Regions from separate parts of the Bacillus sp. UNCCL81 genome, predicted to be linked through region 1. Evidence: riboswitches for the same ligand, from Rfam matches in the RefSeq annotation. Region 1 holds a riboswitch; each other region holds the start of a gene.
The links. Region 1 has a riboswitch for S-adenosylmethionine ahead of BM319_RS05935 (2,3-diketo-5-methylthiopentyl-1-phosphate enolase). Riboswitches for the same ligand answer to the same signal wherever they lie in the genome.
Positions count from the first base shown of each region.

Region 2: linked by a shared signal. The riboswitch ahead of BM319_RS06205 (LLM class flavin-dependent oxidoreductase) and the one ahead of BM319_RS05935 (2,3-diketo-5-methylthiopentyl-1-phosphate enolase) in region 1 are both predicted to bind S-adenosylmethionine.
Region 3: linked by a shared signal. The riboswitch ahead of BM319_RS04060 (bifunctional homocysteine S-methyltransferase/methylenetetrahydrofolate reductase) and the one ahead of BM319_RS05935 (2,3-diketo-5-methylthiopentyl-1-phosphate enolase) in region 1 are both predicted to bind S-adenosylmethionine.

Region 1 covers NZ_FOMF01000002.1:1,189,422-1,191,694, reverse strand. Annotated here, with positions in the region: gene BM319_RS05935 (2,3-diketo-5-methylthiopentyl-1-phosphate enolase) at 1-1,075, opposite strand, end outside; SAM riboswitch class I at 1,140-1,243, opposite strand; gene BM319_RS05930 (pyridoxal phosphate-dependent aminotransferase) at 1,301-2,273, opposite strand, start outside.
Region 2 covers NZ_FOMF01000003.1:57,337-59,609, reverse strand. Annotated here, with positions in the region: gene BM319_RS06205 (LLM class flavin-dependent oxidoreductase) at 1-927, opposite strand, end outside; SAM riboswitch class I at 1,088-1,194, opposite strand; gene BM319_RS06200 (Ger(x)C family spore germination protein) at 1,339-2,273, opposite strand, start outside.
Region 3 covers NZ_FOMF01000002.1:828,460-830,732, reverse strand. Annotated here, with positions in the region: gene BM319_RS04065 (terpene cyclase/mutase family protein) at 1-645, shown strand, start outside; SAM riboswitch class I at 759-862, shown strand; gene BM319_RS04060 (bifunctional homocysteine S-methyltransferase/methylenetetrahydrofolate reductase) at 944-2,273, shown strand, end outside.

The DNA of each region.
Region 1 (2,273 bases):
CGCCAGCGTTGATGACTTGCTCAATTCCAAAATCTTGAATTAGTTGAGGTACAAGTCCTGGGTGAATTCCAGCAGATGGTACTGGGAATGTCTCTTTTAGTCCATTTGATACTGTTAAGTTTTCAGCGATTTTTAATGCTGTCTCTTTTTGTAATGCAACTGATCCATATGGAGAAGGGAATAGACTGAAATCTGCACCAGCAATTCGTAAAAGTTTCCCTAGTAATAATCCAGCGTCAATACCATAAATTGGAGAGGAACTAAACGCACCCGATACAGCAGGATGTGCCATAATTGGAATATTAATTGATGGATCTTCTGCCAATCCTTGCAGTACATCAATTCCATACGAGAACACATTTAATAAAAATACATCAGCACCAGCTTCAACAGCCCGTAATGCTTTTTCTTTTAACTCATATGTACGGCCAGTTAAATTCACCGCGTATAAAGTTTTGTGTCCTGTTTTTTCATAAACTTGGTTCAAAATATTTTTTCCGTGTGTGACGCGATCCGTAATAGAGGTAATCGTGTCAAAAAGAATCTCGTCATCTTTAATTAAATCAACGCCACCTAAAGCTTGTTTTTTTAATTCCCCTGAAATGTATTGAATATCTCTGCCGATAATTGATTTGAAAATGCTCATTAATAAAGGACGATCATATACATCCAACTTCTCTCGAATGCCTTTAATACCAAATTTTGGACCTGGGAAAAGAGTTAAAATGTCATCTGTAAAATTTAAATCAATTAGTTTAATTTCACCATCAAGAGATAGCTTACCGAAAACAGTTGTTAAAATAGCTGGTAGATCAGCTGAAAAATTTAAGCTAGGATAATAGATTTCAATAATCCCTTTTGTCGCTTTATAGCCTAAAAAGTTAACTATATTTTCTTCGCATTCTATTTCATGAACTGAAAGTACTTTGCCTTTATGCTTTTGTAATTGAATTTGATCATTTTGAGGTAAATTCGTCCATGAACCAACCGTTAAACCTAGCGCAATTGACTCTGCCTTTTTTTCTAAATGATGATTTTTATCATAAACTTGGTAAGTTGCTATTACTCCACTCATTTCAAAACCTCCAAAAAGTTTTAATCAAACAAAAAACCTCTCCACTAAGGAGAGGTTTACCTACACCTTATCTGTCAGCAAATGCTGCGAGAATTAGCACCGTACTAGTTAACTAGCCGGTTGCCGGGTTTCGTCGGGCTCGGTCCCTCCACCTACTCTGAATAAAGTTATATTTAATTTTGAATTCTTAATCTATTCGCATTATTTCATGAACAATCACAATTGTCAAACATTAAATTTTGAAAATATTTCAATCTCTTTTAATCTAGCAACTGCTTCCTTCAAGCGATCCGTATCTGATAGTAGGCCGACTCTTACATAACCTTCACCATATTCTCCAAATCCATTTCCTGGAGCGACTGCAATATGAGCTTTTTCAAGTAAAAGATCAGCAAATTCCTGTGATGTAAAACCTGATGGAATTTTTAACCATGCAAAAAACGAACCTGCTGGTGCAGTTACTTCCCATCCAATTTCGTGACAACCGCTAATAAATACATTTCTACGCTCTTCATAAAGAGCTAATAGTTGTTTGACACTTTCTTGCGATTCAGTTAGTGCAACAGCGGCAGCTTCTTGAACAGCAGGGAAGATGCTAACGTAAAGATGATCCTGTAATAGATTAATTGCTGAAATAACTTCTTTATTTCCAACTGCAAAACCGATTCTCCAACCAGCCATATTATAAGTTTTAGAAAGGGTATAAATTTCAATCCCGCATTCCTTTGCTCCTGGAGTTTGAAGATAACTTAAAGGTTTTTTGCCGTCAAAACCAAATGCACCGTAAGCAAAATCATGACAAACGGTAATCTGATTATTTTTTGCAAGCTCAACTGTTTCTTTAAAAAATTCATCAGTAGCTATAGCTCCTGTGGGATTATTTGGATAATTGATAAATAATATTTTACTAGCATCCAAAACGTCTTGAGGAATTAACTTATAATCTGGTAAAAATTGATTTTCTTCTAGTAATGGAAGCATGTATGGAACTGTTTTTGATAGAGATATACCAGATAAATAGTCCGGATAGCCTGGGTCTGGCACTAAAATTGTATCTCCCGCATCACATAAACAAAGTGGTAGCTCTACTAATCCAGCTTTTCCACCGAATAAGATGGCTACTTCTTCCTCTGGGTCTAAATCAACATCATACTCTCGTTTATAAAATTCTACAACAGCATTTTTTAGAGAGCTCATT
Region 2 (2,273 bases), on a different contig from region 1:
TTGTAAAATTCGATCTGCAATTTGCTCTGGTGTCCCTACTAGATTTGCTCTAAGACCACGATTTGAAACTGAGTAATCTTGTAATTGTATTTGTTGCTCTAATTGTGATTTAGTCGTGAAGTCTTTAAAGCCCGCATAACCGCTAGAATCTTTCACAGTCGTAATTTTTTCTAACTCAGCTAAAGCCTCTTCTTCTGTATCTCTACAAATAACATAAGCAGCCATACCGAAAGAACTTAAAGGTGCATTGCCAGTTTGTTCACGGCGTACTTTCATATCTGTTACTTTCTGATTAATTTCTTCAACTGTTCCACCGTGCATCACATAAGCGTCACATTTTTCAACAATTGTTTGCTTACCTTTTTCACTTTCACCACCTGCATAAAGAATCGGGTTTGGTCTTTGCACAGGTTTTGGAGCAAGTTTCGTATCTTTTAAGTCGTAAAATTTTCCTGAATAATTGAACGTTTCTTCTGTCCATAAGCCTTTTAGGACATCAATAAACTCCTCTGTACGGGCATAGCGTTCATCATGTTCTGTAAAAATACCGCCATATTGACGAGCTTCTTCTGCCCACCATGCAGAAACGACGTTTAGCGTAAAACGGCCGTTACTGATTTGATCGATATTAGCAGCCATTTTTGCTGTTACTGCAGGATTATGAAAACCTGGACGAATCGCGGTCATAATTTCGATTTTTTCCGTTACTGCAGCAAGTGCCGCTGCTGTAGACCAAGCTTCAAGGGAATCATGTTCTGGACCTTTAATATCGTTTAAATATAATTCAGCAATTAAAGTAGTCGAATATCCCCATCTTTCAGCTGATTGAATGACCTCTTTAGCATATTCAAATGTTGGTGGCATGCTTTCGTCATCCACATTACGTAACCATCCTCCAAAAATCGGTAACCAAAAACCATATTTCATTTCTATTCTCTCCTTTATCCTCAAAATTATCTAGTTTTCGCATCAGTTAAGTTGGATTTATATATAGTGGAATTCAGTTTTGTTTAACCTTCCGCGTAAATAAATAAAAAATAAAAAAGCCTCTTTCATTCAGAAAGAGGCATCGGAAACAATTGTTTTCGACTTATCTATCAGAATGTTTTCATTCTGCAGGAAGTGGCACCGTTCCTAAATAAGGAGGTTGCCGGACGTCATAGGGCCTGATCCCTCGGTCACTCTCGATAAGTTTGAATTATGTAATTTCTTTAACTGAATCATAAATCCTAGTAAACAGATTGTCAATAAGGGAATTTAAACATTTTTTGAGATAGCGCTTTCATTTTTATTAGAAAAAATAAAATTTTATAATTTTTTATTGCCATTAAACCGAAGTTAATACATAGTACCAGTTCCCTTTAGTATCACTTCTGATTTTACTCGAAGTTCAAGTTTTGGATAAATTTCTTCCCACTTATCTATTACTTTTTTTGTCACTCCGTATTTTGCTTGATAGTTTAACCCAAGTCCAAGTGGATCAACATTTAATTCCTGTAGACGTTCTAGAAATTTTTTTGTTCTTGAGCTCATAATGATTGATGCTATCTTCTCATACTCTTTCAATTCTCTATCTTGATGTAATGTCTTTTTAGATTCCTCAATGAATCCTTTTACCTTTATATGAACGTCTACATATGGTTTTTTATTTTTAGGCATAACAATTTTCATGTCAATTTTCGTATTTCCAGCACTTACGAAAAACTGATTCTTTCCTTTTCCAACATTAATTAATGTTGTTTTTTTGGGATTTAAAAGTTCATTAAGTAATCTTGTTTCGTCGCGATTTAATACTGCTTTAAATTTTGTTCCTTTAAAAACTGCGGAAGTATTAATTTTAAAGGTACTATCGAACGGTTCAATAATAGGTAAATATGGATCTATACCGTTTTCTGTCAATCGCATATAATAATCATTAAGTATCTCTGACATTACATATGGTGACCTATTTGATTCTTCATTAAAAGCTAACACAAGAGCGTTACCCGCTAATCTCTCTGATTTAACCCTCCATGATAAAGCTTCTTTTGCAGAAGGTTCTCCTACAGCTACATAAGCAACACCTTGAATATCTGGCCGTTTAATAAACCACTTCATCAAATCAATTTGGTTTTCAACTAGTAGATCTTTATCAATAACGATTACCCTACATTGAGCAAAATCTAATTTTTTATCTACTAAAGATTGGATTATTCTAATGGCCTCAGAAACTGAAGTTGATTTTTGAGAAATAATTTGAAAATTAGACCTTCCCGCTCCAATTTGTGCTGTAG
Region 3 (2,273 bases), 360 kb from region 1:
GGTGGTTGGGGAGCTTTCGAAAAAAATGTAACAAATAAATGGTTAACATTATTACCAATTGAAAATGCAAAAGGTGCAATTATCGATCCTTCAACTGCAGATTTAACTGGACGTATTTTAGAATTTATTGGAAATTATACGACGGTTTCAAACGATGATCCGATTGTGAAAAAGACGGTTAATTGGCTTTTAAAAAACCAAAAATCAAATGGTAGTTGGTATGGTAGATGGGGTATTTGTTATATTTATGGAACTTGGGCAGCGATTACTGGCTTAAGAGCCGTTGGAATTCCTAAAAATCATGAGGTGATTAAAAAAGCTGAAAAATGGTTAGTTAGTATTCAAAATGAAGACGGAGGTTGGGGAGAATCGGGTCTTTCAGCTGTTAAAAATAAATATATTTCTTTAAAATATAGTACACCTAGCCAAACAGCATGGGCAGTTGATACTTTACTTTCAATTCGTAATAAGGAAGATGAAGTAATTAGAAAAGGGATTAAATTTTTAACTACTCAAAGTGAATTGACTAATAAAGCATTAACTTATCCAACTGGATTAGGTTTACCTGGTCAGTTTTATATTCACTATCATAGCTATAATGAAATTTATCCGCTATTAGCACTAGCACACTTTAAAAATAGTTAAATAATACTATTATGTAAACAAAATATATTTATTTTTGGAAATCTTTCCATAAATGTCTTTTCTTAATCATATAAATATAGTAAACTGTTTTTATATTAAATATAACTAAATAATCCTTATCGAGAGTGGTGGAGGGACTGGCCCTTTGAAACCCGGCAACTTTAGCGAAAGCTAAAAAGTGCTAAATCCAGCATGTTTAAAACATGAGAGATAAGGCGTAATCTGTACTTAAACGTCATTCTCTCATTTTTTTTGAGGGAATGGCGTTTTTTATTTTATCTAAATGGGAAGTGATTGAATGGGTTTATTAGAAAAGTTAAAAGATGGAATTGTTTTAGGTGACGGTGCAATGGGAACGCTTTTGTATTCTGGCGGACTTCACAGCTGTTTTGAAGAACTTAATATTACAGAGCGTGATCGAATCATTCATATACATGAACAATATATAGATGCTGGCGCAGAAGTGATTCAAACTAATTCGTACGGTGCTAATGCTGGAAAACTGAGACAATATGGATTAGAAAAGCTGGTTAAGCAAATTAATCAAATGGCTGTTAGAAATGCTAGAGCGGCTTCAAAAAGAAGAGCATTAGTAATTGGCGGTATAGGTGGAATGAAATATGTAGGTTCTACTTTTACGACAGCTTTAGAACGTGAAATGATGTTGCTTGAGCAAGCTTCAGCTTTACTAGAAGAAGGCGTAGATGGGATCATGCTTGAAACATTTTATGATGAAAATGAATTATATGATGCTGTAAATCTATTAAGAGGAAGAACGGATTTACCGATCATTGCACAAGTAACACTACAAGAAATTGGTGTCATGCAAAGTGGTCAATATATCGAAAAAATTCTTCCTAATTTAATCGATTTGGGTGCAGATGTTGTTGGAATCAATTGTCATCTAGGACCACTTCATATGTTGGAGTCATTAAATACTGTCTCATTACCAACGAATGGTTACTTATCGGCATTTCCTAATTCGGGATTACCACTATACAATGAGGGAAAATACGTATACAAATCGAATCCAGAATATTTTGAAGATATGGCAAAACCATTTATTGAACAAGGTGTAAGACTTATCGGTGGATGCTGTGGTACAACACCAGCACATATCGCTGCTTTACGAAGTAAGATTGATACTTTACAGCCTGTTACAAAAAAAGATGTAAAAAACAGAACAATAAAAATTACAATCCCTAAGCAAGAAGAACAAAAGAATGAAACATTAGCAGAAAAGGCAAAAAAGAGAACGACGATTATAGCAGAGCTAGATCCACCAAAAACATTACAAACAAGAAAGTTTTTTGAAGGAGCGAAAGCATTACATAGCGCAGGGGCTGATGCAATTACGCTAGCAGATAATCCATTAGCTTCACCTAGAATTTCGAATGTGGCGATGGCATCACTTCTTCAAAGATTGGATGTACCAGTTTTGACGCATTTAACTTGTAGAGATCGTAATATGATTGGACTTCAATCTCATTTAATGGGACTTTCAACTTTAGGTTTAAATGAAGTTCTTGCAATAACAGGTGATCCAGCAAGAGTAGGCGATTTTCCAGGTGCAACTTCAGTATATGATGTAGCATCACTTGAACTTATTCGAATGATTAAGGAAATGA